3 regions of the Cupriavidus sp. MP-37 genome follow, and region 1 is predicted to be linked to each of the others. Evidence: predicted binding sites of a transcription regulator. Region 1 holds the regulator's gene; each other region holds the start of a gene.
What was found. The regulator FNR, encoded in region 1, switches genes on or off when oxygen is low (the NO sensors DNR and NnrR bind a similar motif). The targets are predictions, from matches to a motif close to TTGATNNNNATCAA.
Positions count from the first base shown of each region.

Region 2: the regulator FNR is predicted to act here: its motif matches at 7,397-7,410, upstream of LIN44_RS25180 (nitrite reductase).
Region 3: the regulator FNR is predicted to act here: its motif matches at 8,331-8,344, upstream of LIN44_RS13595 (DUF3149 domain-containing protein).

Region 1 is NZ_CP085344.1:1,711,847-1,722,353, reverse strand. It holds gene rluB (23S rRNA pseudouridine(2605) synthase RluB) at 1-696, opposite strand, end outside; gene scpB (SMC-Scp complex subunit ScpB) at 702-1,556, opposite strand; gene LIN44_RS08070 (sulfite exporter TauE/SafE family protein) at 2,144-2,902, opposite strand; gene fnr (fumarate/nitrate reduction transcriptional regulator Fnr) at 2,980-3,705, shown strand; gene LIN44_RS08060 (hypothetical protein) at 3,772-4,017, opposite strand; gene LIN44_RS08055 (FixH family protein) at 4,014-4,223, opposite strand; gene ccoG (cytochrome c oxidase accessory protein CcoG) at 4,267-5,739, opposite strand; gene ccoP (cytochrome-c oxidase, cbb3-type subunit III) at 5,789-6,706, opposite strand; gene LIN44_RS08040 (CcoQ/FixQ family Cbb3-type cytochrome c oxidase assembly chaperone) at 6,709-6,870, opposite strand; gene ccoO (cytochrome-c oxidase, cbb3-type subunit II) at 6,874-7,533, opposite strand; gene ccoN (cytochrome-c oxidase, cbb3-type subunit I) at 7,552-9,000, opposite strand; gene ccoS (cbb3-type cytochrome oxidase assembly protein CcoS) at 9,152-9,298, opposite strand; gene LIN44_RS08020 (heavy metal translocating P-type ATPase) at 9,301-10,507, opposite strand, start outside.
Region 2 is NZ_CP085345.1:1,936,086-1,946,592, forward strand. It holds gene LIN44_RS25140 (nitrite reductase) at 1-456, opposite strand, end outside; gene nirJ (heme d1 biosynthesis radical SAM protein NirJ) at 453-1,616, opposite strand; gene LIN44_RS25150 (AsnC family transcriptional regulator) at 1,639-2,172, opposite strand; gene LIN44_RS25155 (Lrp/AsnC family transcriptional regulator) at 2,172-2,681, opposite strand; gene LIN44_RS25160 (Lrp/AsnC family transcriptional regulator) at 2,678-3,667, opposite strand; gene LIN44_RS25165 (cytochrome D1 domain-containing protein) at 3,676-4,851, opposite strand; gene LIN44_RS25170 (cytochrome c) at 4,851-5,225, opposite strand; gene LIN44_RS25175 (c-type cytochrome) at 5,207-5,527, opposite strand; gene LIN44_RS25180 (nitrite reductase) at 5,602-7,287, opposite strand; gene LIN44_RS25185 (universal stress protein) at 7,508-7,933, opposite strand; gene LIN44_RS25190 (TerC family protein) at 7,944-8,960, opposite strand; gene LIN44_RS25195 (AMP-binding protein) at 9,036-10,507, opposite strand, start outside.
Region 3 is NZ_CP085344.1:2,943,361-2,953,867, reverse strand. It holds gene rng (ribonuclease G) at 1-167, opposite strand, end outside; gene LIN44_RS13635 (nucleoside triphosphate pyrophosphatase) at 285-911, opposite strand; gene rlmH (23S rRNA (pseudouridine(1915)-N(3))-methyltransferase RlmH) at 943-1,422, opposite strand; gene rsfS (ribosome silencing factor) at 1,487-2,221, opposite strand; gene LIN44_RS13620 (nicotinate-nucleotide adenylyltransferase) at 2,285-2,995, opposite strand; gene hemF (oxygen-dependent coproporphyrinogen oxidase) at 3,030-3,941, opposite strand; gene purD (phosphoribosylamine--glycine ligase) at 4,083-5,351, opposite strand; gene LIN44_RS13605 (YebC/PmpR family DNA-binding transcriptional regulator) at 5,441-6,166, opposite strand; gene LIN44_RS13600 (helicase HerA-like C-terminal domain-containing protein) at 6,386-7,909, shown strand; gene LIN44_RS13595 (DUF3149 domain-containing protein) at 8,079-8,243, opposite strand; gene upp (uracil phosphoribosyltransferase) at 8,371-9,021, opposite strand; gene LIN44_RS13585 (MFS transporter) at 9,160-10,507, opposite strand, start outside.

The DNA.
Region 1 (10,507 bases):
CTTGTGCAGCTTGGGTGCGTCGTCGTCGGCAGTCAGCTCGCGCACCGGCTTGGCCTTGGTGCGCGGGATGACGGTGTCTTCACTGTCGTACTGCTCGGAGATGACAAAGCGGAACAGGTCTTCGCTGCTGGCGGCGGCCTTGTCGGCGCCGGGCTGGCCCTTGCGCGCGGCCTGCGGCTTGCCGCCATCCTTGCGGCGGCCCGGCTGGCGCGCACCGGCGCCCTGGCTGTCGCCGGACGTGGCAGGCTTGCCGCCGCGCTGGCCCGGCTTGCGCTTGCGGGCCGGCTGCTCCGGCTTGTCGGCGCCTTCGGCGCGGGCCGCACGGTCGATCTTGTCTGCCTTGCTGCTGCCGCCCTGGCTGCCCTGCCCGCCTTCGCCCTGGCCCGTCTTGCGCTTGCCGCGGCCGCGCTGGCCGCCGCGCCCGGCACCCGCGGCGCCCGCGCTGGCGGCGGCACCCGCCTCGCCGGCATCGCCCTGGCCGGCCGCGCCGGCGCCCTCGGCGCCCTCGGCGCGGTCCTGTGCCGCCTGGCGGCGCGATGCCACCAGGTTCCTCAGACCGCGGCGCAGCCCCTTGCGGCGGGGCGCGGCGTCGCTGCCCGTTCCGGGTTCTGCGGCGCCGGTGTCGGCGGATGCGCCCGCATGGCGGGCGTCTTGCTCAACGGAATCAGACAAGATATTCACTATCGGATGTTGCATGTTGTTCAGTTCGGCACGCGCTCGTCGTGCTCGCTCGGGTGCGGCGGGTTGCCGTCGTCCGGCAGTTGGTCCCGCGCCCCGTCCGGAGAAGGTGCAGCCGGTTCGGTGGCATCGTCCGAACCCGCCTCGGCAGCCGCCGGCGGCAGCTGCGCGTCAAAGCCATTGGCGCCGTCTGGCAGCGCGGCGGTTTCGCCTTCGCGCGCCGGCGCCGACTCGTCCGTTACCGATGCGTCGGCCGGGGTGGCCGGCTCGGCAAACGCTTCCTCGTCGGCGCTGGCCGGCTTGTGCGCCGCCAGGTCCTCGAAATTGATCGCCTGCTGCTCCAGCAAGGCGGCCTGCGCCTGCGCCTGGGCGTCTTCCAGCGGGGGCAGCTCATCCAGCGTGCGCAGCCCGAGGTCGTCCAGGAATGCCTTGGTGGTGGCATACAACGCCGGGCGGCCCGGCACGTCGCGATGGCCGATCACCTCGATCCAGCTGCGGTCCTCGAGCTTCTTGATCACTTCCGTGCTGACCGTCACGCCGCGGATTTCCTCGATATCGCCGCGGGTCACCGGCTGGCGGTAGGCGATGATCGCCAGGGTCTCCATCACCGCGCGAGAGTATTTTGGCGGTTTTTCCGGATTCAGGCGGTCGAGGTATTCCCGCATTTCGGGCCGGCTCTGGAACCGCCAGCCGCTGGCCAGCGCCACCAGTTCCACGCCGCGCGGGCGCCAGTCCTGGCGCAGTTCGTCCAGCAGCACGCGGATGGTGTCTGCGCCGACGTCATCGTCAAACAGGCGGCGCAGATCGTTGACGCGCAACGGTTCCTGCGCGCAGATCAGCGCCGTCTCGAGGACGATCTTCGCCTCTTGGGTATTCATGTTGATGGTGTGCAGCCTGTCTTTGCACCTGCTCCCGGACGGATCCGGGGCACCGGAGATTTTGGATACAGCGGTGCCAAAGCCACCGCCATCTCATTGCGCAGCGAGCCGGATACCTGACGTACCCAAGCCGTGCACTTCCCTTTCTTTGCATCGAGTTGCCGGGTCGTTCCGGCAGGAGATCGTCCGCATGCCGTCATGGACCGGCCAGCGGACCTCTTGCGTCGCCCGTCCGCACAAACGGACATCGCAGTCGGCGAACTGAACGCCTCGGACGCAAGAAAATACGGGTATCGGGAGCAAGGCCGGCATCTACCACGCCGCAGCGCCAACCGGACTTTTGAACCAGATCTTTTGAACCGGATGGACCGCGGGGACTGGCGCTCATCGAAAGCCTTCCGCTTCCCGCGTCCCGAGCGTACCTTCGGATACGAAGGCCACCAGGCGCTGTTCGCCGCTGCTTACCGCAGCCTGTCTGACTCCGCGCGATACCGCAATGCTGGCGATTGTATGGCATTCCCGCCTCCGCCTGCAACCATCATCCTGCTTGCGCGGGGTGCCAACGCCACAGCAAGCCCCGTGCGGCATCAAAACACCAGGCAAAAGCCCTGTTGCGCCAGCGAATGTGGCAGCAGCACCGCTCGCGCAACGCCAAGCCCGCCGAATACCATCACGGCAAGGCCAGCGCCCAGGCGCACGCCCGGTCGTCGCGACCACAGCCTGAGATAGCCCGACAGGCCCGACAGCACCAGCAGGTTGGGCAGCGTGCCAAGCCCGAACACGCCCATCACCAGCGCGCCCGAGCCCGCATTGCCCGCCAGCAGCGCCAGCGTCAGTGCGCCGTAGACCATGCCGCACGGCACCAGCCCCCAGGCCACGCCGACGCCATAACGCCGGGCCAACCCGCCGCGCGCCCGCACGAAAGCCGGCATCGCGCGGGCCAGGCCGCCGAGTCGGCCGGCCACCGCAGTGCTGGCACGCGCCGCCAGCCGCTCCAGCCAGTTCACGGTAAAGGTACTGCCGCGCAGCAAGCGCCAGCCCGACCACAACAGCATCAGGCTGCCTGCCCCGAAGAGCCAGCGCTGCACCGGCAGGTAATCCTGTTTCCAGGCCGTGGCGCCGGCGGCGCCCAGCGCGGCACCGAGCAGCATATAGGTGGTGATCCTGCCAAAGTGCATCACCAACAGCTCGGCAAGCCAGGCGGTGCGGCTGCGCACCAGGCTGATCGACGCTACCGTGCCGCGCCGCTGCTCCACCGCCAGCGCCACCCCGCCGCACATGGCGGCGCAGTGCACCCCGCCCAGCAGAGCGAGCAGGAAAACGCTGATCAATACTCCAAATGTCAATTCTGTCTCCCTGCCGGATCACATCGCACGGTAAAATGTCCTTATCGTGCCCCGCTGCCATTTCTAGCAGGTTCCAATTGCTCACTTCCATCCCCGTTACCGAGATGTCGCCCCGCTGCTCCACCTGTGCGATGGGACAGCTGTGCCTTCCGGTTGGCATGTCGCAGCAAGACCTCGCCAAGATCGACACGCTGGTGCAGGAACGCATCCGCGTGCACAAGGGGGAAACCCTCTACCGCATGGGCGACCCGCTCACTGCGGTCTACGCCATCCGCTTCGGTACCCTGAAGACGCATGTCACCACCGAAGACGGACGCTCGCAGATTACCGGGTTCCACCTGCCCGGTGAAATCGTCGGCCTCGACGGCCTGGGCGAGATGCAGCATGCGTCCGATGCGACCGCGCTCGAAGATACCGAGGTATGCGTGGTCCGCATGAACGAGCTGCAATCGCTGTCGGCCGACCTGCCTTCGCTGCAGCAGCAGTTCCTGCGCTTGATGGGCAAGGAAATCACGCACGACCAGCTGATGCTGGTCACGCTCGGCTCGATGCGCGCCGAGGAACGCCTGGCCGCCTTCCTGATCAACCTGTCGGAACGGCTGTCCGCGCGCGGTTATTCGGCCTCCGAGTTCGTGATGCGCATGAGCCGCGAAGAGATCGGCAGCTACCTCGGGCTCAAGCTCGAGACCGTCAGCCGGCTGTTCTCGCGCTTTGCCGAGGCCGGGCTGATCCAGATCCGCCAAAGGCATGTCAAGCTGATAGACATCGACGGCATCAAGCAACTCTACAGCCGCACCTGCTGACCCACCGCGGCGTTGCCGCGCCGCCAGCGGCGCCGGCAACGCGGTGGGCCCTTTCCCGTTTCTTGCCTATTCCAGCTCGTCGGTATCGGCCAGCCGCGTCGGCATGGTGTATAGCGTCAGCCCGCTGGACAACGCACAGAACGCCCACGCCAGCAGGAAGCCGACGGTATAGACCGACTCGCGCGACGATTCGATCGGATGGCCGAAGAATTTCAGGTCGCCCGGATCGACGACGGAAAAAACCGTCGCGGTTGCCAGGCCCGCCATCAGGAAGCCCGGCCACAGCACCCACATCAGCCAGCGCAACCTCATGGCTGCCTCGCTGCCGCGGCCTTGGGCGGCACCGCCTCCACCTTCTCCACCACCAGGCCATGCCGCGTCGCGCCCTGCACCGGCATGTCGGGGTGCGTCGACGCCAGCCAGATCGTCACGCCGCACGCCACCATGGCCACCAGCGGACCGGCCATCAGCAGCCACGGCCACGGTTCTTTCCACCACGGATTGCCTTGCTGATTCATCTTGCCCCCTTGTTCCTGGCGACTACGCCAGTGTCGCCTAGCTTCACAAATCGCGCGGCACGATAAAGCTGGTGGATTGCCGGATTTCGGCATGCCCCTGCTCCGTGCCTTCGCTCGTTACCGTTACGTTGATCTTGTGCGTGCCTTGCCTGGCGGCCTCGATGGGAACGCGGATGCGGATCGGCAGCAGCCGGTTGGACGTCGGCGCCAGCGCTTCGGCCTGCTTGTCGTATTCGACCGTCAGGTCCTTCAGTTCATCGCTGTCGGCGCGCACGCGGATCTGCATCGGCGCTTCCGTGGTGTTGATCAGTTGCAGCCGATAGACGTTCTCGATCCAGCGCCCTTCCACCTCGCGGCCCAGCGCACCGCGATCGCGGATGATGTCTACCTTCAGCGGCGTGCGCAGCATGATCGACGCCATGAAGCCAGCCAGCAGCGCCACCCAGATCACCGAGTAGATGATGACGCGCGGACGCAGCAGGCGCTTGCGCGATGCCGCGGCGGACAGGCCCTTGCGCATTGCGTTTTCCGAGGTGTACCGGATCAGCCCGCGCGGGTAGTCCATCTTGTCCATGACCTGGTTGCAGGCGTCGATGCAGGCGCCGCAGCCGATGCACTCATACTGCAGGCCATCGCGGATGTCGATGCCGGTCGGGCACACCTGCACGCAGATGCTGCAGTTGACGCAATCGCCCAGCCCGGCCTGGTGATGATCGGTCTTGCGCGAGCGGCTGCCGCGCGGCTCGCCGCGGCCGACGTCATAGGTCACGACATAGGTGTCGCGGTCCACCATCACGCTCTGGAAACGCGCGTAGGGGCACATGTACTTGCACACCTGCTCGCGCATGAAGCCGGCGTTGCCCCACGTGGCAAACGCATAGAACAGCATCCAGAACGCCTGCCACGGGCCCAGCGACAGCGCCAGCACCTCGCCACCCAGTTCGCGGATCGGCGCAAAGTAGCCGATGAACGTAAAGCCGGTCCAGAGTGCGATCAGCACCCACAGAAGGTGCTTGGTGGCCTTGATGCGGAATTTGCGCAGGCTCCACGGATCCCCGTCGAGGCGGATGCGGGCGATGCGGTCGCCTTCGACCCGCCGCTCGATCCACATGAAGATCTCGGTGTAGACCGTTTGCGGGCAGGCGTAGCCGCAGAACAGCCGCCCCGCGATCGCCGTGAACAGGAACAGCGCCAGTGCGGAGATCACTAGCAGCACGGCCAGGTAGATGACATCCTGCGGCCACAGCACCAGCCCGAAGATATAGAACTTGCGCTCGCCAAGGTCAAACAGCACGGCCTGGCGTCCATTCCACTGGAGCCAGGGCGTGCCGTAGTAGATCAGCTGGGTCAGGATCACCAACCACACCCGCCAGCTGGAGAACGCGCCCTTCACTGAGCGGGGATAGATTTTGCGGCGGACCTCGTAAAGGGTTTCCTCCGAGGTCTCGCCCGGCGCAGCGGCCGACCGTTGCAGGTCGGCCGCCCGGGCCACTTCTTCGGTCCCGGGCGCGTTCATGGGCGCGTTCTCCCGCGAGCCACGAGCGCTCGCTCAGATGAGTCGTCGATCATTGCCCGGCTCCGCCTCCCGTATTGGACAGCCCCCACACATAGGCCGTCAGCATGCGGATGCGTTCGGGCGTCAGGATTTCCTCGTGTGCCGGCATATGGTTGTTGTGGCCTTTCAGGATGGCGTCGACGATGCTGGCTTCCGAGCTGCCATAGAGCCAGACGTTGTCCGACAGGTTCGGTGCACCGAGGGCCTGGTTGCCCTTGCCGCCGGCGCCGTGGCAAGCGACGCAGGTGGTCTTGAACGGGCCTTCGCCCCGCGATACGCGGATCGGATCCGACGACAGCCCGGACAGCGAACGCACATACTGCGCCACGTCGCCCGCCTGCTTGGCATCGATGACCGCGCCAAACGGCGGCATCACGCCGTTGCGGCCCTTGGTGATGGTCTGGCTGATGGTCTCGGGCTCGCCGCCGTACAACCAGTCGTGATCGGTCAGGTTGGGGAAGCCCCGGCTGCCGCGCGCGTCCGAGCCATGGCACTGCGCACAGTAGTTCAGGAACAGGCGCTGGCCGATCTCGCGCGCCTGCGGGTCCGCCGCGACCTGCTTGACGTCCATCTTCAGGTACCTGGCATAGATCTCGTTCTGCATGCGCTCCTGCGCCGCGCGGTGCGCGGCGAGTTCGCCCTGCGTGGAGAACTTCAGCACGCCGGCGTACGAGCCCAGGCCCGGATACAGCACGAGATAGGCCAGTCCGAAAATGCAGGCCAGCAGGAACATCCACATCCACCAGCGCGGCAGCGGGTTGTTCAGTTCGCGCAGGTCGCCGTCCCAGACATGGCCGGTATCTTCAGTGCCGCCAGGGGTCTTGGTGATCTTGCGTTGGGAGAACAGCAGCCACACGCACCAGACGATGCCGATGAGCGCGATGGCGGCAATGTAGTAACTCCAGAAATCGGAAATGAAATCGCTCATGGCTAGGTGTTCCGGCTCGTTGTCGTAGTTTCGTCAGGCAGCGCGAACGGCAGCATGGCGGATTCGCGGTTGGCGGCCTGGCGGCCGGCGGACCAGGCCCACCAGCAGATGCCGAGGAAGACGACCATGGACACGACGGTCGCAATCGCGGTGATCATGGCCATGGCTTACTCCTTCGGTGCCGCGGCGGCGGCATCGACCCGCACGTTGCGGCGGTTGGTGCCGAGGCCCTGCAGGTAGGCGACCAGCGCGTCTTCTTCGGTCTTGCCCTTCAGCTCTTCCGGCGCCTTCGCGATCTCGGCGTCGGAGTACGGCACGCCCAGCCTGACCAGCGCCCGCATGCGCGCCTGGATATCGTTGGTGGGCAACTCGGCCTGCTCCAGCCACGGGTACGACGGCATCACCGATTCCGGCACCACGTCGCGCGGGTTGCGCAGGTGAATGCGCTGCCAGTCGTCGGAGTAGCGTCCGCCCACGCGCGCCAGATCGGGGCCGGTGCGCTTGGAGCCCCACAGGAACGGATGGTCGTAGACCGATTCGCCAGCGGTGGAGTAATGGCCGTAGCGCTCGGTCTCGGCCTGCAGCGTACGCACCTGCTGCGAGTGGCAGCCGACGCAGCCTTCGCGGATATAGATATCGCGTCCCATCAGCCGCAGCGGCGAATACGGCGTGATGCCAGGATCCGGCTCGGTGGTGGAGTGCTGGAAGAACAGCGGCACGATCTGGACCAGACCTGCGATGCTGACCACGAGGATCGTGCAGATGATCAGCCAGCCGATGTTCTTCTCCAGCGTTTCGTGCGAAAAGAAGCGTTGTTTGTCGGACATCTTTCTATCCTGGATTGATCAGTGGGCAGAGGCGGCGATGCTGGCCGGAATCGGCGCATCCACGGCGGGCTTGCCGGCAATGGTCTTGGCGATGTTGTAGGCCATCAGCAGCATGCCGGACAGGAAGCACATGCCACCCAGCAGGCGAATCAGATAGAACGGGTACTTGGCCTTGACCGCTTCGACGAAGGCGTAGGTCAGCGTGCCGTCAGGCTGCGTGGCGCGCCACATCAGGCCCTCCATCACACCCGCGATCCACATCGAGGCGATATACAGCACCACGCCGATGGTCGCGATCCAGAAGTGCCACTCGATCAGGCGCATGCTGTACATCTGCTTTTCGCCGAACAGCCGCGGGATCAGGTAGTACAGCGAACCGATGGAGATCATGGCGACCCAGCCCAGCGCGCCCGAGTGCACGTGGCCGATGGTCCAGTCGGTGTAGTGCGACAGCGCGTTGACGGTCTTGATCGACATCATCGAGCCCTCGAACGTCGACATGCCGTAGAACGACAGCGCCACCACCAGGAATTTCAGGATCGGGTCGGTGCGCAGCTTGTGCCAGGCGCCCGACAGCGTCATGATGCCGTTGATCATGCCGCCCCAGGAGGGTGCCAGCAGGATCAGCGAGAACACCATGCCGAGCGACTGCGCCCAGTCCGGCAGCGCGGTGTACTGCAGGTGGTGGGGGCCGGCCCACATGTAGGTGAAGTTCAGCGCCCAGAAGTGGACGATGGACAGGCGGTAGGAGAAGATCGGGCGCTCGGCCTGTTTGGGAATGAAGTAGTACATCATCCCCAGGAAGCTGGTGGTCAGGAAGAAGCCGACGGCGTTATGGCCGTACCACCACTGGATCATCGCGTCCTGCACGCCGGCATAGGCCGAGTAGGACTTCCACAGCGACACCGGCATCTCGATGTTGTTGACGATGTGCAGCAGCGCGATGGTGAGGATGTAAGCGCCGAAGAACCAGTTGGCGACGTAGATATGCCGGGTCTTGCGCTTGACGATGGTGCCGAAGAAGACGATGGCGTAGGCCACCCAGACCGCGGTGATCAGCAGGTCGATGGGCCATTCGAGTTCGGCGTATTCCTTGGAGCTGGTGATGCCCAGCGGCAGCGTGATGGCGGCCGCGACGATGACCAGTTGCCAGCCCCAGAACGTGAACGCGGCCAGCGGGCCGCAGAACAGGCGCGCCTGGCAGGTGCGCTGGACCACGTAGTAGGAGGTGGCAAACAGCGCGCTGCCGCCGAAGGCGAAGATCACCGCGTTGGTATGCAGCGGACGCAGCCGGCCGAACGACAGCCACGGTGTATTGAAATTGAGTTCGGGCCAGATCAACTGTGCTGCCAGCAGCACGCCGACGGCCATGCCGACGATCCCCCAGACTACCGTCATGACAGCGAACTGTCTTACGACGCCGTAATTGAAGGTGTCGACGCGTGAAGACGCGGCAGTGACATCCATTCAGACCCCCAAAGCTTAGAGAAAATAAAAAACCTACTGACAGTGTGACTTTAGAAAAACCATGCCACGGGTGCGTTGATCTTCATCAAGCCGCTCCGGGCGCGCCTTGAACCTGCGCGCGCGGCTCCGGTCCGAGGCCCGCGCTGCGGGCTCACGGCTTGTCGTTGTCCAGCAGGATCGATTCGGCAGGCCGGTCCAGGTCGTCGTACTGCCCGGCATGAAGCGCCCACCACAGCGCGCCCGCGATGACGACCACGAGCACCAGGCTCATCGGCACCAGCAGGTAAAGCGTTTCCATCGTCAGGCTCCGTTATGCCGCGAGGTGCGCCGCGTCGTGCGCCGCGGCTTGCCGGCGCGCAGCAGGCGCCAGGCATTGGCGACCACCAGCAGCGACGACAGCGACATGCCGATGCCGGCCATCCAGGCCGTCACCAGCCCCGTCGCCGCCAGCGGAATGGCGACCACGTTGTAGAAAAAGGCCCAGCCCAGGTTCTGGCGCACCACCCGGCGCGTCTGGCGCGACACCGCCAGCGCCGTTGCGATCTCGGCCACGCCGCCGTGCGTCAGCACCGCGTCCGCGCCGGCCTGCGCCAGCGGCGCGCCGCTGCCGATGGCAATCGACACCTGCGCCTGCGCCAGCACCGGCGCGTCATTGATGCCGTCGCCGACCGCCAGCACCACGGCCCCGCCCTGCTGCAACCGCGCCACGTAGTCGCGCTTGCCTTCTGGCGTGACTTCGCCGGCCATGCACCCGATGCCGAAGTGCGCGGCCCACCAGTGCACCGCCGCCTCGTTGTCGCCGGATACCAGATGGCAGCGCACGCCCAGTTCGCGCAGGCGCGCCAGCAGCGCCGGGGTTTCCTGGCGCTCGACATCGGCCAGGACAAAGCGCGCCAGCGGGCCGGTCTCGGCGCCGAGCCAGACCACCGTGGCGCCGGGATGCATCGGGTTGTCGGCAGCGGCCGGCGCAGGTTGGCCGGAGCCGCCCAGCGCAAGGACAAAATCGGCACGGCCGAGGCGCAGGCGGCGGCCCGCGACCACCGCCTCGAGGCCGTGGCCGGGCACGTTGCGCATGTCGCTGACCTGCAGCGGCAGGCCGGCTGGATCCGGCGCCGCCGCCACCAGCGCGCGTGCGATCGGATGCTCGCCGCCGCGCTCCATCGCCGCGGCCAGGGAAAGGCATCTGGCGGAATCGGCTTCACCGAGCGGCTCGACCGCCGCCACCGCGAAGCGGCCCTCGGTCAGCGTGCCGGTCTTGTCGAGCACCACGTCGGTGACGCGCGCGAGGGTTTCCAGCGCGTGGCCGCGCGCCAGTAGCACGCCACGCCGCGACAGCGCGGCGCCGGCCGCGGCCAGCGCCGCGGGCGTGGCCAGCGACAACGCGCACGGGCAACTGACCACCAGCACCGCGATCGTCACCAGCAAGGCCCGCGACGGATCGATCCAGAGGCCCCAGACCACGCCGGTCAGTGCCGCCAGCGCCAGCAGCGTCGCCACGAACCAGCCG
Region 2 (10,507 bases), on a different replicon from region 1:
CATGTGGTGGCTGCCGGCCTCCACCACCACGAACAGGTTCTGCGGGTCGGCGTGGAACACCGGGCGCGCCGGCAGGCTGCCGGGGGCGTGGTGCACGATATGGCTGGCGCGGATGGCCTGCTCGTCCCATTGCGGTGCGGCGGCCGGGGCGGTGCGCAGCCAGCGCGCCAGCGCCTGCAGTTCGGCCGCGGCCAGCGTGCCGGCGAAGGCGGGCATCTGCGTGGCGGTGCGGCCGTCGCGCAGCACCGCGTCGAGTTCGCCGGCGCGCAGGCGCTCCAGGCTTTCCGGCAGCAGCGCCGGGCCCATCGCGCCGAGGCGGTCGGTGCCATGGCAGGCGGCGCAATGCTGGCCGTAGAGTGCGGCCGGGTCGGCCGCCGTAGCAGCCGTAGCAGCCGTCGCGGCTTGCGCGAGGCAGGCGAGCGCCAGTGCGCCCAGCCATCGGGTCAGCGCATTCATGCCGCGACCTCCGCGTCCGGCGCGTGCGCGATCTCGGCATCGCTCAGGTAGCAGCCCGGGTCCTCGGCCCATGGGTTGCCGGTCAGCGCAAAGGCGCGCACGCGCGTATTGCCGTTGCAGATGGCGCGCTGCGCGCAGCCCGCGCAGCGCCCCTGCAGCGGACGCGGCGTGCTGGCCAGGCCCGCCATCAGCGGGTCGGCGCGGTCAGCCCAGATCTCGCCGAACGGCCGCTGGCGCACGTTGCCCAGCGTCACATGCCACCACATCGTATCGGGATGGACGTTGCCGAGGTTGTCGATATTGGCCACGCCGACGCCGGTGGCATTGCCGCCCCAGCGCTCCAGCCGCTGGCGCATGTCGGCGACGCGGTGCGGAAAGCGGCGGGCGATCCAGTACAGCAGGTACACGCCGTCGGCATCGTTGTTGCCGGTGACGAAATCGCCCGCGTGCCCTTGCCGGGCGCGTTGCCAGACATGGTCGAACAGCCAGTCCAGCGCGGCGCGGGTGCGGGCATGGCGTGCGTCGTCGGCACGATGGCTGCGCGCGCGCCCGGCATAGTTGAAGTGCGACAGGTAGAACTTGTCGATGCCTTCGCGCTCGGCCAGCGCCACCAGCTGTGGCAGCTGCGCCGCGTTCGCTTCGGTCAGCGTCATGCGCACGCCCACGCGCAGGCCGGCCGCGCGCGCCGTGCGCAAGCCGGCCAGCGCCTGCGCGAAGGCGCCGTCGCTGCGGCGGAAGCGGTCGTGCGTGGCGGGCAGGCCGTCGAGGCTGACGCCGACGTAGTCGAAGCCCGCCGCCGCCAGCCGCGCCGCGTGGCCGGCATCGAGCAGCGTGCCGTTGGACGACAGCGACAGGTGGAAGCCGAGCGCGCGCGCGTGCCCGGCAATCTGGTACAGGTCCGGCCGCAGCAGCGGCTCGCCGCCGGACAGGATCAGCGCCGGCACGCGCGCCGCGCGCAGCTGGCCCAGCACGTCCAGCGCTGCGGCGGTATCGAGCTCGCCCTTGAAGTCGGTATTGGCGGAGGTGGCGTAGCAGTGCCGGCAGTTCAGGTTGCAGCGGCGGATCAGGTTCCAGATCACCACCGGGCCGGCGGGTTGGCGCGGCGGCGGCACCGGGCCGTTATCGCGCAGGGCTTCCATGAAGCGGGACAGGCGGAACATGGGTGGGGCTTCCTATCGGTTGCTATTGGTCTGGGCTTGGGTCCGGATCGGGGCCGGCACCGGCTGGCGGCAGCCGCAGCCCGGTCTTTTTCAGCACGCGGGTGGACCACAGCACGTCGTGCGCGCGGCAGGCATCGCCCAGCAGTGCCGCGATCGCGGCGACCTGCGGCGCGGCGTCTTCGCGCGAGCGGGCGTGGACCATCGCGAACAGGTTGTAGGGCCAGTGCGGCAGCCGGCGCGGACGCCGATAGCAATGGCTGACGAAGGGCAGGGCGCCGATGCGCGCGCCCAGCGCGTCGATGCAGGCGTCGTCCACATCCCACACCGTCATGCCGTTGGCGCGCCAGCCGAGCCGGTAGTGGTTGGGCACGGCGGCGATGCGGCGCAGCACGCCGCGCGCCTGCATCGCCGCCAGCCGCGCGATCACTGCCGCCTCGGTCAGGCCCAGTTCGGCGGCGATCGCGGCGTAAGGCGCCGGCACCAGCGGCAGGCCGGCCTGGGTGGCGCGGATCAGCGCCAGGTCGGTGAGGTCAGTAGCGTCGACGGCGTCGGGCATCAGGCGGGCAGGTAGAGATTGACGAAGAACTCGCGTTCCTTGGGAAACGGCAACACCTCGACGCCGGCCGCCGCGGCAATGCGCGCGAGCACCGGCGCAACCTGTTCCGGCCGCGCCACCGCCAGCACGAACCACAGGTTCAGGTGGTGGGTGCGCGCGTAGTGGTGCGCGACCTCGGGCTGGGCGTTGATGGCGGCGATGACGGCTTCCATCCGCGCCGCCGGCGCATGGCAGGCGCACAGCACGAAGCGGCCGCCCGCCCGCTCGACCTGGTACAGCGGGCCGAAACGGGTCAGCACGCCCGCTGCCAGCAGCGCGCGCAGCCGCGCCAGCAGCACGGCCTCGGTGATGCCGAGCGCCGCGGCGGCCTCGGCATACGGGCGCGGCACCAGCGGCAGGCCGCGCTGCAGGGCGTTGATGATGCGGCGGTCGAGCGCGTCGAGCGTGTCGAGGGGATCGGGACGATCGGCTGGATCGATGGCGTCGCACGACGCGGTGGCGCCGTTCATGCCGGCACCTGGATGGCATAGCGCGTGCCGCGCTGCTTGTAGCAATGCGTGCCGACCAGCACCGAGCCGGGTGCCTGCTCCAGTCCGGCGGCGGCGCGGACCTGGGCCAGCGCGGGCTGCAGGTCCTGCGCGCTGCGGGCGTGGATCATCGCGAACAGGTTGTAGGGCCAGTCCGGCAGCCGGCGCTCGCGGCGGTAGCACAGGGTTACGCGCGGCTGCCGCGCCAGCCGCATGCCGATGGCGTCGACGCGGCCGTCCGGCACGTCCCACACGCACATGGCGTTGTGGCGGTAGCCGAAGCGCCCGTGGCGCAGCACCACGCCCAGGCGCCGGATCACGCCTTGCGCGCACCATTGCGCCAGCCGCTCGAGCACCTGCGGCACCCCCAGGCGCGCCTGCCGCGCCAGCGCATGGAACGGGCGCGGCGTCAGCGGCAGGCCCGCTTCCAGTGCCGCGACCAGGCGCCAGTCATCGTCGTCCAGCGCCACCGGGGCGGCGGGCGCCGCCAGCGCGGCAGGCCGGCGCGGCTGGGCGCCGCGCTGGCGCGCCAGCGGAAAGCCCAGGTCGATGTGGTATTCGCGCGTCATCGGCAGGTCCAGCGGCGCCAGGCCGGTGAGCTCGCCGATCGACGCGAGCGTGGCCTCGAGCATGCCGCGTTCGCGCGCGCCCGCGACAAACCACAGGTTGTACCGGTGGCCGCTGCGCGCGTAGTTGTGGCTGACCGCCGCGCAGGCGCTGACGCGCGCCGCCACGCGGTCCAGCTGCGCCGGCGGCACCGACAGCGCGCCCAGCGTGCTGACGCCGATCACGTTCGGCGCGAACACGGCGCCGACGCGGCTGATGCGCCCGGTGCCGAGGTCGCGCGCCAGCAAACTCAGCAGCGCGTGCTCGCACAGTCCGGCTTTGGCGGCCAGCGCCTGGTAGGGCCGCGGCAGCAGCGGGAAGCCGCGCTGCAGCTGGTCGTAGAGGTTGTGCTCGTTGAACATGGCGCGCCCTACATGCCGAAGCGCTGCGCGCGCGCGGTAAAGAAGATGCCGCTGGGATTGTCCGCAGGGAGCGTGGCCAGGCGTTCCAGCGTGGCGGTGTCGTAGACCTCGACGCGGTTGTCGTCGCGGCAGGACAGCCACAGCGCCTCGCCCTTGGGCGTGAATTCCATGTGCAGCACGCCGCGGCAGGGTTGCAGCGTGCGCACCACCCGGCGCGTGGCGGTGTCGATCACCTGCACGGTGTCGTTGTGCGGGAAGGCGAAATTGACCCAGACCTGGCGCCCGTCGGGCCGCGCCATGGCGAATACCGGCTGGCCCGCCAGCGCCACGCGCGCCGCCTCGCGCCAGCCGTTGGCGGGATCGGCCACCAGCACTTGATGGCGCCCGATCGCCGGCAGCCATGCCATGCCCTGCGCCATGGCCCAGCCGCGCAGGTGCGGCATCTTGTAGACCGGCAGCGGCGCGTTGCCGCGGCCGTAGCCGGACAGGATGCGGCGCACCTGCGGCGGCGCCTGCCACAGGTCGACCAGCGCCAGCCCGTCTTCGCCGAACAGGCCGGCCAGGTACCAGCGGCCGTCGGGCGTGACCAGCCCGTCGTAAGGCTCGCGGCCGGCGGGCAGGCGGGTCACCTGCGGGTGGCGCGGGTCGCCGGCATCGATGATCCAGATTTCGCCGGATTCGAACAGGCTGGCGGCAAAGCGCCGGCCGGGCAGGTCGGCCAGTCCGACCACCTTGGCGCGGCGCCCGTCGCTGCCGATGGCGGGAAGATCCGCCAGCGCTTCCAGCGTCCGGGCGTCGAACAGGCGGATCCCCCCCGGCGCGTAGTTCTGTGCCGCCACCACGCGGCCGTCCTGCGAGATGGCGCCGCCAATGCTGTTGCCTGCCTGCAGCACGCGGTGGGTGATGCGGGCGCCGAGCAGGTCGACCCGCGTCAGGCCGCCATCGCGGCCGAAGACATAGGCATAGCGCGCATCGCGCGAGAACACCACGCTGGCGTGCGACAGGTCGCCCAGTCCTTCGACCGTGGCCAGGCGTGTCATGCCGGTGGTCTCGACGATCTGCAGCCGGCCCGCGGCGCGCTCCACCACCACGCCCAGGTCGCCGGTGCCGCGCACGGTGGCGGCGCAACCCGCGGCCAGCACGGCCACCAGTGCCGCGCACGCCGCCGTGGCCAGGCCGCGCATCAGTTGCCTTGCGGCGAGACGGCCGGCGGCTGGCCGGCCTGCAGTCGATCGATCAGCCATCGGGCTTCATCCTGCGTCATGAAAGGTTGCCAGGGCGGCATTGCCGTGCCGGGCCGGCCGTACAGCACGGTGGCCACCAGGCCATCGGGCGGCTTGCCGGCCAGGCTTGCCGGCGTCAGCGGCGGGCCCAGTCCGCCGCGCAAGGTCATGCCGTGGCAGGCGCCGCAGTCATCGCGCAGCCAGTGCGCCAGTTGCGCCTGCCGCGCCGGCGCGGGCGGATCGGCCGTGGCGAATGCGCTTGCCGCCGCCGTGGCGACCAGCGCGGCAGCCGCGGCGCGGCGCCACGCGCTGCGGTTCAGAGCGACAGGATCCATTTGGCCAGCGTGTTGGCGTCGGCCTCGCTGACGGCGTTGGCCGGCATCGGCACCGGGCCCCAGCGGCCGCTGCTGCCTTTCAGGATGGACTGGACCATCTGCGCCTGCCCGTCCTTGCGGCCGGTGTATTTGGCCTTGATGTCCTGGAACGCGGGCCCGACCATTTTCTTGTCGAGGGCATGGCAGGCCAGGCAGGCCTTGCTCGATGCCAGCGCCTGGCTGGCGTGTGCGGGCATGGCGGCGCCGAGTGCCAGGCAGCCGAACGCTGCCAGCAGCGCTGTCAGCGCGTGTTGGGTTCGCATGATGAACTCTCCATGGAAGGTGCGGGGGAACGCTGGCGGTCCTCGCTGCGCCACGGCGCAGCGAGGGCGCGGCCTCAGTAGACGTCGTGCTGCGTGTTGTAGGCGTTGAACTTGCCAGTCGGCGTGATCAGGCGCTTGTCCTTGATCACGGTCTTGAGCGCGCGGGTCTTGTCGTCGACCACCACCAGCGCCGATTCACCGTCCTTGGTGCCCCACACCGAGAACCAGACCTCGTCGCCGGCCTTGTTGTATTCGGCCTGCACCACGCGCTTGGCGCCACTGCCCTTCAGGTCGGCCCACTCGGCGATCGGCAGCACCTTGAAGCCGGCCTCGAGGTTGCGCGTGTCGAACACCGCCACCGACTGGTTGAGCTTGGCATCCGGATTCAGCGGCGTATCGACCCACAGGTTGGACGACTTGGGATGGGTCTTGATAAAGAGCGAGCCGCCGCCCTGGCCCTTGACCGTCTGCACCACCTTCCACGCTTGCGCGGGGTGGCCGGCGGGGTCGGTGCCGATCAGGCTGATGGTCTCGTCGCCCAGGTGGCTGGTGGCCCAGACCGGGCCGAACTGCGGATGCGTGAAGTTGGCGCCGCGGCCCGGATGCGGGGTCTTGCCGACGTTGATCAGCGCGGCCAGCTTGTCTTCCTTGGTGTCGACCACGGCGATCTTGTCGGAGGCGTTGGCCGCCACCAGGAAGTAGCGCCCGGTCGAATCGAAGCCGCCGTCATGCAGGAACTTGGCCGAGTCGATGGTGGTGGTCTTCAGGTTGGCCAGGTCCGAGTAGTTGACCATCAGGATCTTGCCGGTCTCCTTGGCGTTGATGACGAATTCCGGATGGAAATGGCTGGCCACGATCGACGCCACGCGCGGCTCGGGATGGTATTCGTTGTCGACGGTCATGCCGCGCGTGGACACCACCTTCAGCGGCTTGAGCGTGTCGCCCTCCATGATCACGTACTGCGGCGGCCAGTAGGAGCCGGCCACCGCGTACTTGTCCTCGTAGCCCTTGTACTTGGAGGTCTCGACCGAGCGCGCCTCCATGCCGATCTTCACCTCGGCGACGATATCGGGCTTGGGCAGCCACAGGTCGATCAGGTCCAGCCGCGCGTCGCGGCCGATCACGTACAGGTAGCGCCCCGACGCCGACATGCGCGAGATATGCACCGCATAGCCGGTCTTGACGATATTGATGATCTGCTTGCTGTCGCCGTCGATCAGCGCGACCTCGCCGGCGTCGCGCAGCGTGACCGAGAACAGGTTGTCCAGGTTGTACTGGTTCATCTTCTGCGTCGGGCGCCTGGCCACCGGCAGGATGTCCTTGCGGCTCTTCTCGATATCGGCGAGCGAGAACTCCGGCGGCGTCGGCGGGTCGAGCTGGATGTAGCGCGCCATCAGGTCGACTTCCTTGTCGGTGAGGTCGCCCGAGGTGCCCCAGTTGGGCATGCCGGCGGGGCTGCCATACTTGATGAAGGTCTTCAGGTACTCGGTGCCGCGCGCGCGGGTGATGTCGGGTGTCAGTGCCTTGCCGGTGGCGCCCTTGCGCAGCACGCCGTGGCAGCCGGCGCAGCGCTCGAAGTAGATCTGGCGCGCGTGGTCGAATTCAGCGGTGGTGAGGGTGGGGATGGCCGCCTTTTGTTCGGCCTTGGCTTCAGGCTTCGGCGCGGCCTTTGCAATGTTGGTGGCTGCCTGGGGAAGACCCAGCCAGAGCGAGAGCGGGAGTGCCGCGAATGCGGGGTAAAGCCATGGTCTTGCTTTCATGGTGCCGTGGTTCAGCGGGTTGTGGAAAGCTGTTGTCGCGGTGCTTTGTGGGGCGCGAACTGGCACCTGGCGCTTGCAGTGATGATGCGGACACACTGCGAGAAGGGGATTGACTGGCATCAAACCGGGCGGGATGGTGGAGCCAAACATGCCGATTGGATGCTCCCTCTCCCGCGTGCGGGAGAGGGTCGGGGAGAAAAGCGCGTGGCAGCACGCGCTGCTAATGCTTGATCAGCAGCACAGGGCAGTGCGCATGGGCCAGCACCCGTCTGGCCACCGACCCGACGATGGCATCGAGAAAGCCGCCGCGGCCGTGCGAGCCCATCACGATCAGGCTGGCACCGATCTGGCTCGCATGCTCGACGATGCGGGCCGGCGCGAAGCCCGTGAGGCCGTGGCGCTCGAACGGGATCCCGGCCTCGCCCAGGATGGTGGCCACCGAGCCCATCGCCTTCTCGTTCTGTTCGCGATGCCAGTCCTCGAGCGTGCCGCGGTCGATGAAGGTTTTGATGTCGCCGGGCACATCCGGTTCGCAATGCACCACATGCACGACGAGGTCGCGCGTCAGCAGCGGGCTTTGCGCCAGGAAACGCGCGGCCGCGTCGCTATAGGACGACCCGTCGGTCGCCAGCAGGATCGTGTTCATGGCTTGCTCCTCATGTGCGCCGGTTGCCGGCCCCGCGTTCGCGCGGTGCGCCGCTGCGGCCCGGCTGATCGCCCGCTGCGGCGGCTCGCCTGGTCCTGGCCTGGCTGAGCAGGACAGAGACGAACAGCGTCATCGCCACCGCGCCCAGCGACCAGTGCACCGGTACGTGGAACCACGGCGCGACCAGCATCTTGGCGCCGATAAAGGCGAGCACGATGGCGAGCCCGTACTTCAGGTACTGGAAATGCGCCGCCAGGTTGGCGAGCAGGAAATACAGGGCCCGCAGGCCCATGATCGCGAAGATGTTCGAGGTGAAGACGATGAACGGATCGGTGGTCACGGCGAAGATCGCCGGGATGCTGTCGACCGCGAACACCAGGTCGGTGGCCTCGACCATCAGCACCACCACGAACATCGGCGTGGCATGGCGCAGTCCGCCGATGCGCACGAAGAAGCGTTCGCCGTGGTACTCGGAGGTGATCCGCATATGCGCGCACAGGAAGCGCACGATGGGATTGCGCGAGAGGTCGGGCGCGTGCCGGGAAATAAACAGCATCTTGATGCCGGTGATGACGAGAAACACGCCGAACACGTAGAGGATCCAGGCGAACTGGCTGATCAGCCAGACCCCCACCAGGATCATGGCGGCGCGCATCAGGATGGCGCCGAGCACGCCGAGCAGCAGCACGCGGCGCTGCAGCTCAGGCGGCACGGCGAAATAGCTGAAGATCATCGCAAACACGAACATGTTGTCGACCGACAGCGACAGCTCGATCAGGTAGCCGGTGTAGAACTCCAGCACCTTGCGATAGGCCGCGTCGTGTCCGGCATCCTCGGCCACCACCCACCAGAGCGCCACGCCGAACAGCACGGCCAGGGTCATCCAGGTCAGGGTCCATCCCAGCGCTTCGCGCGAGGAGACCCGGTGCGCGTGCCGCCCGCCCAGGACGAAGATGTCCACGACCAGCGTGCCCAGCACCAGGACGAAAAATCCGGCCCACATCGGGGCGGTGGCAAAGGTCTCCATTGCCTTATGGTGAAACGGCGGGTGGGACGGGGTGGGTGATGGCCGCCGGCAGGCGCCAGGCCCGGCCGGCGGAGATCATGGCAGCTGCCGCGCGAAGTGGCGCCGCGCGGACTGCGCCTTCACGCGCAGGGCGTCGGGTTCGCCGCAGTAGTGCAGGATTTCGGCGCGGGCCGCATTGCGCAGGCGCATGGCGGCCGGCCAGTCATCCCCGTCGGGCGCCAGCGGCTGGCCGATGACGACGCTGACCGGTCCCCGGCGCGGCAGCCACTGGCCATCGCGCAGCACCGAGCGGGTGCCCCGCAGCGCAATCGGAACCACCGGGGCGCCGGCGCGGGCGGCGGCGATGAAGGCGCCCGAGCGGAAACGTTGCAGCCCGGACTCGCGGCCGAAGGTGCCTTCCGGGAACAGCAGCACCGAGCGCCCGGCGCGCACGGCCGTGACCAGCCGCGCGATGGCCTCGGATTCCCGCACGTTGTCGAAGCGGTCGATGAAGTCGGCACCGATGCTGGACAGGTAGGCGCCCGGGATGCGTTGCGCCTGCAGCTCGCGCTTGGCCACCACGCATACCGGCAGCGGCAGGGCGGCGATCAGCACGATGCCGTCCAGGTAGCTGGCATGGTTCGATACCAGCACGCAGGCGCGATCGCGCGGCAGGTGCTCCAGCCCCTGCACGAACCATGGCACCGCGGCCAGCCGCAGCAGCAGCCGGGCGGCGTGGTGGCTGAGCGCCCATCCCATGGCGGGCCGGTGCATTGCCACCGATGCCAGGCACGTCACCGGCGCCATCGCGGCGAACAACAGCCACGCGTACAGCGAGTAGGACAGGCCGGCGGCGGCATGCCGGCCGCGCCGCAGCTGCGGCAGCAGCGCCTGCCAGCCGAAGCGCGCAAGCTGCAGCCATGGCGCGGCTTCGCCCTGGCCGGTGACGCCGTGCTCGAAGCGCTCGCGGCAGGCGGCGCGCCGGATCTTGCCGCTCGACGTCTTCAGGATGGTGTGCGGCGGCACCAGCACGACATGGTCCGGCGGCATGCCGAGTACATCGAGCGCGGTCTTCAGCGCCTGCCGTTGCAGCGCGCCGCGCGCCGCGGCGTCGGTGGCCGCGGTTTCCGCCATCACGACGATATGCTCGGTGCCGCTGTCGCGATCGGGGCTGCCGAACACCGCGACGCAGCCCTTGCGGATGCCGGGAATCGCGCCGATGGCCTGCTCGACTTCGTAGGGATAGAGATTGCGGCCGCCGCGCACGATGGTTTCCTTGGCGCGCCCGGTGATGTAGAGCTCGCCGTCGGCGATATAGCCGTAGTCGCCGGTGTTGAGCCAGCCGCGGTCGAAGAGCTGGCGCGTCTGCGCCGGGTTGCGGAAATAGCCGCTGGTGGCCGACGGGCCGCGGAACTGCAGCAGGCCCTCGCGCCGCTCGGGCAGTTCGCAGGCGCTGGCGTCGACGATGCGGATCTCGTGGCCCGGCAGCGGCCGGCCGCACGACGGGAACTCCATCACCTCGCGTGCGGCTGCCGCGTCTTGCCCGTCCCCCTCGGCGGGAGCGGCGG
Region 3 (10,507 bases), 1.2 Mb from region 1:
GCCGACTGCATGCCGGGCAGCACCCGCACCACCTTGCCCAGGTAGATATTGCCGACCAGCCCGCGCGTGAGCGTGCGTTCGACATGCAGTTCCTGGACGGCGGCCTGCTGCACGATGGCGACGCGGGTCTCTTGGGGCGTGATGTTGACGAGTATGTCTTCAGTCATAGCGGGTGAAACGCGTCGCCGGTGGCCCCGGCGGGGTGAACGGCAGGATTAGCGGGCCGGATCGTCGGGGCCAGCGGGCCCGATAAGCGGCGGGATACGGTTGTCCGGCGGCGCCGCTCAGAACCGCAGCCGGGCCTGGCGAAGTAACGCCGCCGTCTCAAACAAGGGCAAGCCCATGATACCTGAATAGCTGCCCGCAATCCGCGCCACGAACTCGGCCGCGCGGCCCTGGATGCCGTAGGCGCCGGCCTTGCCCAGCGGCTCGTTGCTGGCGACATAGCGCTCGATTTCGGCGGGCTGCAGCGGGCGGAAGGTGACTTCGGAAACCGACAGCGCATGGCGCATGCCGGTGGCCGACACCACCGTCACCGCGGTCAGCACGCGGTGCGTGGCGCCCCCCAGCGCGCCCAGCATGGCGGCGGCGTCGGCGCCGTCGGCGGGCTTGCCGAGGATGCGGCCGCCCAGGCAGACCGTGGTGTCCGAGGTCAGCACCGGCGCATCCGGCAGCGCGCGGCGTTCGCGGCGGCGCAGCGCGGCTTCGGCCTTGAGCGCGCACACGCGCTGGACATAGTCGTCGGGGCTTTCGCCGGGCAGCACGGCCTCGAGCGCTTCGGCGTCTTCGTCGTCGTCGGCCAGCAGCAGTTCGAAGCGCACGCCGAGCTGGGTCAGCAGCTCGCGCCGGCGCGGGCTTTGCGAGGCGAGGTAGAGGTAGTCGTGCAGGGGGGCGTGCAGGGTGTCGGGCATCGCGGCGGGGGCCTTCCGGCGACAGCCGGGATCAGGCCCGATGGTAGGGGTGGTTCTGCGTGACGGACCACGCGCGGTACAGCTGCTCGGCCAGCAGCACGCGCACCATGCCGTGCGGCAGGGTCAGGCTGGACAGCCGGATCAGCGTGCTGGCGCGGGCCTTGAGCGCGGGATCGAGCCCGTCGGCGCCGCCGATCAGGAAGGCCACGTCGCCGCCCTCGCGCTGCCAGTCGCTCAGCTGCGCGGCCAGTTGCACCGTGGTGAAGTCGCGGCCGCGCTCGTCCAGCGCAACGATGCGGCACTGCTTCGACAGGCTGGCCAGCACCGACTCGATGCGCGCGGCTTCGCGCTGCATCACGGTGGCGGCGTTATTGCTGGAAGAGCGTGTTTCCGGCTTGACCTCGCGCAGCTCGATGCGCAGTTCGGGCGGCATGCGCTTGGCGTATTCGCTGAAGCCGGTTTCGATCCAGCCGGGCATCTTGTGGCCGACGGCCACGATCACCAGTTGCATGGGTCAGACGATGCGGTGATGCGGCGCGGCCGCCGGACTGACGCCCAACGGCCGCCCCCCGGACTCAGGCCGAGCGGGTGGCGCGCTTGCGCGCGGCCGGCTTGGCTGCGGCGGTCTTGGCCGGTGCCTTCTTGGCGGGAGCCTTCTTTGCCGCGGTCTTGGTGGCGGTCTTGCGCGCGGTGGTGCCGGCGGCGGTCTTGCGCGGCGCAGCGGCGCGGGTGCCGGCGGTCTTGCTGGCCGGGGTCTTGGCGGCGCTCTTGCGGGCCGGCTTGCGGATGGTGGCGATGGCGTCGGCGTCGGTGTCCTCGTGGCCCATCGGCGGCGACGGCTCCTTCATGCCTTCGGGCAGGCGCGCCAGCGCCGGGCGCAGGTTGCTGGCGCGGCGCACCGTGCGTACCGGGGCCTCGTCCTCGTCTTCGTCCATGGGCTCGCTGGCCTTGGCCAGGCGGGCGCCGGTGGCCAGCTTCATGCGCACCGGCTTGTCGCCCCAGATTTCTTCGAGGTTGTAGTACAGGCGCAGTTGCGGCTGCAGGATGTGGACCACGGCGTCGCCGCAGTCGACCAGCACCCATTCGCCGGTTTCCAGGCCCTCGACCGCAACGATATGGCCGCCCGCTTCCTTCACCGTATCCCGCACCGACGCTGCCAGCGCCTTGGTCTGCCGGTTGGATGTGCCGCTGGCAATCACCACCCGGTCGAACAGTTCCGTCAGGTGGCTGGTGTCGTACACCTTGATGTCCTGCGCTTTGACATCCTCGAGGCCGTCGACGATGGCGCGTTGCAGTTTACGAATATCCATGGGTGTCTTCTTGTTCAGCTCAGATCGGTTTGGGGGGTGGGCGCCGGGTCGATGCAACCCTGGTCATGCCCGGGCCGGGGCATTGCGGTACAGCCCGTGGCTGGCAATGTAGTGTGCCACGCCGGGCGGCAGTTGGTCATCTGCCGGCTGGCCGGCCGCCAGCCGCTGGCGCAGATGGGTGGAAGAGAGGTCGACGGCGAGCGTCTGGTCGATCCACATCCGGCCGGAGGGCGTGCATTGTATCAGGTGCGTGTCGGCCTGACGCTCGGCCAGCGCGGCCAGCACCGGACCCTCCAGCGCCGAAAGCGCGAAGCGCGGCCGTGTTGCGGTGCACAGGTGCACGTGCGCGAACAGTTCCTGCCAGCCATGCCAGGTGTGCAGGCGCAACAGCTGGTCGGCGCCCATCAGCCAGCACAGCGAGGCCTCGGGGCCGTATTCGGCGCGCAGCTGGCGCACCGTGTCGATGGTGTAGCTGGGGCCGGCGCGATCCACCTCCATGCGGCTCACCCGGACTTTGGCGCCGCTGTCGCCGAGCGCCGCGGCGGCCAGTTCGGTCATCGCCAGGCGGTCCGCGGCTGGGGTCACGTCGTCGCCCTTTTGCCAGGACTGGCCGGTGGGAATCCATACCAGCTCGTCCAGGCCCAGATGGTCGATGCACAGACGCGCCAGCGCCAGGTGGCCGACGTGGGGCGGATCGAAGGTGCCGCCCAGGATACCCAGGCGGTAGGGGCGGGCGGCGCCAGGCTGTGGCGAGGTGCCCGCGGCGGCGGGCATGCGGGGGTGCGGAGGATGGGCCATGGGTCAGCCGTCAGGCCCAGGCGCGCGCCGGCAGGAAGTCGGTGTACAGCGCCGCTTCGGGGCTGCCCGGTTCCGGTTGCCAGTCATAGCGCCAGGCCGCCAGCGGCGGCATCGACATCAGGATCGACTCGGCGCGCCCGCCCGATTGCAGGCCGAACAGCGTGCCGCGGTCGAACACCAGGTTGAACTCGACGTAGCGTCCGCGCCGGTAGGCCTGGAAAGCGCGCTCGCGCTCGCCGTAGGGCGTGTCCTTGCGGCCCTGCAGGATCGGCAGGTAGGCGTCCAGGAAGGCGTCGCCGACCGCCTGCATCATGGCAAAGCTGCGTTCGAAGCCGAGCGCCGAGAAGTCGTCGAAGAAGATGCCGCCGATGCCGCGGGCCTCGTTGCGGTGCTTCAGGAAGAAATACTCGTCGCACCACTGCTTGAAGCGCGGATACAGGTCGTCGCCGAAGGGAGCCAGCGCCTGCCGGCAGGTGCGGTGGAAGTGCGTGCAGTCGTCGGCGTTGCCGTAGTAGGGCGTCAGGTCCATGCCGCCGCCGAACCACCAGACCGGTTCCGCGCCCGGCTTGAGCGCCAGGAAGCAGCGCACATTCATATGCACCGTGGGCACATGGGGGTTGCGTGGATGGAACACCAGCGACACGCCCATGGCCTCGAAGCTGCGCCCCGCCAGTTCCGGCCGGTTGGCCGTGGCCGACGGCGGCAGGGTGTCGCCGCTGACGTGCGAGAAGCCCACGCCGGCGCGCTCCATCACCGCGCCGCCTTCCAGGATGCGGGTGCGGCCGCTGCCGCGCAGGCGTTCGGTGGGCGGTTTCTCCCAGGCGTCGGTCAGGAACGGCTGGCCGTCGATGGCACCGATGGCATCGGTGATGCGGTCTTGCAGACCGAGCAGATAGGCACGGACTGCCTGGGAATCGATCATGGTGGGCTGAATCGGATAAACCGACGAAGGGACCGGCCGGATGGCAGTCCGGCAGCCAGTCGGCTGCCGCTTGCGTCACAGCATTGTCACGATTGTACCGGCTGGGCGGCCGCTTGGTCGCTCCGGGCCGCTGGCGGCCAGTCAGCGCTTGATGGCGCGGTAGCCGATGTCGGTGCGGTACTGCATGCCGTCGAAGCGGATCTGCTCGACCGCGGCATAGGCGGCGCGCTGCGCGGCCTTGACGGTGTCGGCAAGGCCGACCACGCACAGCACGCGCCCGCCCGAGGTCAGCAGGGTGCCGTCCTTGAGCGTGGTGCCGGCGTGGAAGGTCACGCTGTCGTCGGTTTCGGCCGGGATGCCGGTGATGGCATCGCCCTTGCGCGGGTCGTCCGGATAGCCGTGCGCGGCCATCACCACGCCCAGCGCGGTGCGGCGGTCCCAGTCCAGCTCGATGCTGTCGAGCTTGCCGGAGACGGCGGCTTCCATCACGTCGACCAGGTCGGTCTTCAGGCGCGCCAGGATCGGCTGGGTTTCCGGATCGCCCATGCGGCAGTTGAATTCCAGCGTCTTCGGGTTGCCGTCCTGGTCGATCATCAGGCCGGCGTACAGGAAGCCGGTGTACGGGATGCCGTCCTTTTCCATGCCGCGCACCGTCGGCAGGATGATCTCGCGCAGCGCGCGCGCGTGCAGCGCGGGCGTGACCACCGGCGCCGGCGAATACGCGCCCATGCCGCCGGTGTTGGGGCCGGCGTCGCCGTCGAGCAGCCGCTTGTGGTCCTGGCTGGTGGCCAGCGCCAGCACGTTCTTGCCGTCGACCAGCACGATGAAGCTGGCTTCCTCGCCGTCGAGGAACTCTTCGATCACCACGCGCGCGCCGGCGTCGCCGAGCTTGTTGCCGGCCAGCATCATGTCGACGGCCTGGTGCGCTTCCTCCAGCGTCATCGCCACCACCACGCCCTTGCCCGCGGCCAGGCCGTCGGCCTTGATCACGATCGGCGCGCCCTGCGCGTCGATGTAGGCATGCGCCTGCGCGGCGTCGGCAAAGGTCTGGTAGGCGGCGGTGGGAATGCCGTGGCGGTGCATGAACGCCTTGGCGAAATCCTTGGACGATTCCAGCTGCGCCGCGGCCTGGGTGGGCCCGAAGATGCGCAGGCCCTTGGCGCGGAAGATATCGACGATGCCGGCGGCCAGCGGCGCCTCGGGGCCGACCACGGTGAAGGCCACGCCTTCGCGCTCGGCGAAGGCGGCGATGACCTCGGGATCGGTCAGCGGAACATTCTGCAGGCGCTTGTCGAGCGCGGTTCCGCCGTTGCCCGGCGCGACGTACACCACCTGCACCTTGGGCGACTGGGCCAATTTCCAGGCCAGCGCGTGTTCACGTCCACCCGAGCCGACAACCAATACTTTCATGATCCACTGCCAGAAAAGAAACGCATGCAAAAAGGCGGCAGCTGGGTCTTGAAAGCCGGGCTGCCGCCGTTGGGGAGCTTGTTACCGTTTTAGTCTTCGATCACCGCGTTGGTGAAGACTTCCTGCACGTCGTCCAGGTTTTCCAGGGCGTCGAGCAGTTTCTGCATCTTGACCGCGTCGTCGCCGCTGAAGCTGACTTCGTTCTGCGGCTTCATCACCACGTCGGCGACTTCGGCCTTGAAGCCGGCGGCTTCCAGCGCCGCCTTGACCGCCGAAAAATCGTTGGGCGGGCAGGTGACTTCGATCGAGCCGTCGTCGTTGGTGACGACATCGTCGGCGCCGGCTTCCAGCGCGGCCTCCATCAGCTTGTCTTCTGGCGTGCCGGGCGCAAACAGGAACTGGCCGCAGTGGGTGAACATGAACGCCACCGAGCCCTCGGTGCCCATGTTGCCGCCATGCTTGGAGAAGGCGTGGCGCACCTCGGCCACGGTGCGGGTGCGGTTGTCGGTCAGGCAGTCGACGATGATCGCGGCGCCGGAGAGGCCGTAGCCTTCGTAGCGGATTTCCTCGTAGTTCACGCCTTCCAGGCCACCCACGCCGCGCTGGATCGCGCGCTGGATGTTGTCCTTGGGCATGTTGGCATCCATCGCCTTGTCCATGGACAGGCGCAGGCGCGGGTTGGAGTCGGGATCACCGCCGCCAAGCTTGGCGGCCACGGTGATTTCCTTGATCAGGCGGGTCCAGATCTTGCCGCGCTTGGCGTCTGCGGCGGCTTTCTTGTGTTTGATATTGGCCCATTTCGAGTGACCGGCCATGATTCTCTCCGAAGCGGAATGCGGTGATCTGCGGTGATGTTGTGCGGGGTCGCCAGGCGCGCCGCGGCTGCATCGGCAAGGCGGGCGGGCGGCGCGCGCCAGGTGACGGATATGCCTGGCGGCTGGCTATAATCAGCCCAGGATTTTATCACGCGGGCCTGCCCGCGCCGCCCGGACTCGCTCGACTCCCAACCGACCCTCACGGAATCCAGGAACATCATGGCCGACCCCATCCTCATCGCCAAGAATGCCGAACATGAACTGGTGCTGCTGCCGCAGATGGGCAACCGGCACGGGCTGATCACCGGCGCCACCGGCACCGGCAAGACCGTCACGCTGCAGACGCTGGCGCAAGGGTTTTCGCGCCTCGGCGTGCCGGTGTTCATGGCGGATGTCAAAGGTGACCTGACCGGCATTTCACAACCGGGCCAGCCGTCGGACAAGCTCAAGCAGCGGCTGGCCGACCTGAACCTGCCCGAGCCGGCGTGGGGCGGCTGCCCCACCACGCTGTGGGATGTGTTCGGCGAGAAGGGCCACCCGGTGCGCGCCACGGTCTCGCACATGGGGCCGCTGCTGCTGTCGCGCATGCTCGAGCTGAACGACACCCAGCAGGGCGTGCTGAACCTGGTGTTCCGCATCGCCGACGCCAACGGCCTGCTGCTGCTCGACGCCAAGGACCTGCGCGCGATGCTGCAGTACGTCGGCGACAATGCCAGCCAGTTCACCACCGAGTACGGCAATATCTCGGCCGCCTCGGTCGGCGCGATCCAGCGCGGGTTGATCGCGCTGGAGTCGCAGGGCGGCGACGTCTTCTTCGGCGAGCCCATGCTGAACCTGGAAGACTTCATCCAGACCGACAAGGGCCAGGGCGTGGTCAATATCCTGGCCGCGGACAAGCTGATGAACGCGCCGCGGCTGTACGCGACCTTTCTGCTGTGGATGCTGTCCGAACTGTTCGAAAAGTTGCCCGAGGCCGGCGACCTCGACAAGCCCAAGCTGGTGTTCTTCTTCGACGAGGCCCACCTGCTGTTCAACGATGCGCCCAAGGCGCTGCTCGACAAGATCGAGCAGGTGGTGCGCCTGGTGCGCTCCAAGGGCGTGGGCGTGTACTTCGTCACGCAGAACCCGGTCGATATCCCCGACACCGTGCTGGGCCAGTTGGGCAACCGCGTGCAGCATGCGCTGCGCGCCTTTACCCCGCGCGACCAGAAGGCGGTCAAGGTGGCGGCCACCACCATGCGCGCCAACCCGAAGCTGGACCTGGAGACCGCCATCGGCGAGCTGGGCGTGGGCGAGGCGCTGGTGTCGTTCCTCGACGCCAAGGGCACGCCGCGCGTGACCGAGCGCGCCTGGGTGCTGGCGCCGGGCAGCCGCATCGGCCCGGCGACGGAAGACGAACGCAAGCAGCTGGTCGCGAACTCGCTGGTGGCGGGCACCTATGAAAAGACCGTCGACCGCGAATCCGCCTATGAAAAGCTGCGCGGCAGCGTGCCGACGGTGGCGAATGGCGGCAAGGGCGCGGGCGGCGCGAGCGCCGGCCAGCCCGCGGGCGAGCAGGACGGCGGCTGGCTCGGCACCGCCGGCGACATCTTCGGCACGCTGACCAAGGGCACCGGCAAGAGCGGCCGCGGCGATTCGATCCTGGAATCGATGGCCAAGTCGGCCGCGCGCACGGTGGGCTCGCAGGTCGGGCGCGAGTTGATCAGGGGGGTGCTGGGGAGCTTGCTGGGGAAGAAGAAGTAGGCGGTTCAGGCTTGCGCGGTTTGCTCCCCTCTCCCGCGCGCGGGAGAGGGGCCGGGGGTGAGGGCGGGCGCTGGCAATTGCGACAGCCGTTACTTCGTGGAAGCTCCCGCCCTCACCCCAGCCCTCTCCCGCAAGCGGGAGAGGGAGTACACCGGCGGTCATTCATGGGTCAGCGCCGTTGTGCCGCCTCACTCGACTTCGCCGCTTCACCATCCTCGCGCATCTTGCGCGCGAACAGGCGGGCGAAGAACCAGCCCATGCCGATGATGAAGACGATCACGCCCAGGCTCATCAGCCCGGTACTGGTACTGAACAGGATCTTGAAGGCTTCCATGCGTCGCTCCCTTGGTGTGGATGGTGGCGCGCGGTGTGGTTGCGCCGGCGCTTGCCGCCAGTGTAGGGAGCCGCTTCAGGCGGGCCATTGAGGCCGGTCAAGCGCCGGCCAGCCCGCTCTGGCGCAATCAGTTCTTGGTGCCGAACAGCCGGTCGCCGGCATCGCCCAGCCCGGGCACGATATACGCATCGGCGTCCAGGTGGCTGTCGAGCGAGGCGACGAACAGCTTCACCCCAGGATGCGCTTTCTGGAACACCTCCACGCCCTCGGGGGCGGCCACCAGCGCGACGAAGGTGATGGCCTCGTCCTTGACGCCGCGGCGCTTGAGCACCTCCACCGCGTGCGCGGCCGAATAGCCGGTGGCGACCATCGGGTCGCACAGGATGAAGCTGCGGTCTTCCAGCGCGGGCAGGCGCACCAGGTATTCCACCGGGCGATGCTGCTCGTCGCGGTACACGCCGATATGGCCGATGCGCGCCGACGGAATCAGCTCGACCAACCCGTCGCTCATGCCCACCCCTGCGCGTAGCACCGGCACGATGGTCAGCTTCTTGCCGGCGATCACCGGCGCGTCCAGCTCGACCAGCGGGGTTTCGATGCGGCGCGTGGTCAGCGGCAGGTTGCGGGTGATCTCGTAGCCCATCAGCAGCGTGATCTCGCGCAGCAACTCGCGGAAGGTGCGCGTCGACGTTTCCTTGTCGCGCATGTGCGAGAGCTTGTGCTGGATCAGCGGGTGGTCGAGGATGAAGAGGTTGGGAAAGCGCGGGTCTTGTTTCATGGCTGGCGGCGAGGGCTCGGCGGGATGGCGAGTGAAGCGGGCGCGGGAGATCGGATGGATTCGCGCGCCGCGCCGTTGCAGCCGGATTGTAATGGAAGCGGGCCGCCGCGCCCGCCGGCGACCCCGTGGCGCCTTCGGCTAGTCGAGCGCGCGGTCCTTCGACTCGATATCGACCAGGAAGATGGCGAGCGCCGCCACGGCCAGGAACGACGACAGCAGCGCCAGCGCCAGCGTGAACTGGCTGGCCATGATCGGCGCGACGATGGACGGGGCGAACAGGCCGCCGAAGCGCGCCATCGCGCCCGCGGTGCCCATGCCGCTGGCGCGCAGGTCGGTCGGGTACACCTCGGGCGTGAAGGCGTACAGCGCGCCCCAGGTGCCGAGCAGCGAGAAGCTCATCAGCAGGGTCGAGCCGATCACCAGCGCCGGCGACTGGCCCAGGCTGTACAGCATGCAGCCCGCCGCGCTCAGCAGCAGGAAGCCGATCAGGGTCGGCTTGCGGCCCCAGCGCTCGACGCCGTGCGCGGCCAGCGCGAAGCCCGGCAGCTGCACCAGCGCCAGCACGATCAGGAACACCTGGCCGCGCATGAAGCCGAAGCCCTGGCCCGCCAGCTTCACCGGCAGGTAGACGAAGACCCCGTAGTAAGCGATCGAGATCAGCATCCACGCCGCCAGCAGGCAGATGGTGCGGCGCCGGCAGCCGGCCGCGAACAGCGCAAACACCGATTTGCGCTCCATCTTCTGCGGCTGCAGCGCGCCGATCTCCACCGACACGCGGTTGGCCGCGGCCACCCGCTGCAGCACCGCGCGGGCCTCGTCCGAGCGCCCCGATTTATTCAGGTAGAGCGGCGACTCGGGCACGAAGAAGCGGAACACCACGCCGACCAGCGCCGGGATGCCGGTGACCAGGAAGATCAGCCGCCAGGCATCGTCGCCGCGCGACACCGCGATCAGCGCCAGGATAGCCAGCAGGATGGTGCCGACCGCCCAGAACGACTCCAGCAGCACCAGCCAGCGGCCGCGCCGGTCCGACGGCAGGAATTCCGCCATCATGGTGTAGTCGACCGGCAGGGTGCCGCCGACGCCGATGCCGGTCAGGAAGCGCAGCAGCAACAGCCACTGGAAGTCCGGCGCGAACGCCGAGGCGACGCCGCAGATGGCGTCGATGACCACCGCCATCATCAGCACCGGGCGGCGGCCGATGCGGTCGGCCAGGCGGCCGAACACGAAGGCGCCGATCAGCATGCCGACGAAGAACATGGTGCCGGTCTGCAGCGCCGTCGGCACCGGAATGCCGAAAGTCGCGGCAATCGACGGCGCGGTGAAGCCGATCGACAGCACCTGCATCGCGTCGGCAAGCCAGACCAGGCCGAAGATGACGAACAGCCGATACTGGAAGCGGCCGACGCCGGCGGCGCGGATGCCCTGCTCGATCGTGATGGGCTGCGCCGACGCGGCCCGCGCGCTGGGCTGTGGGGCCAGACCT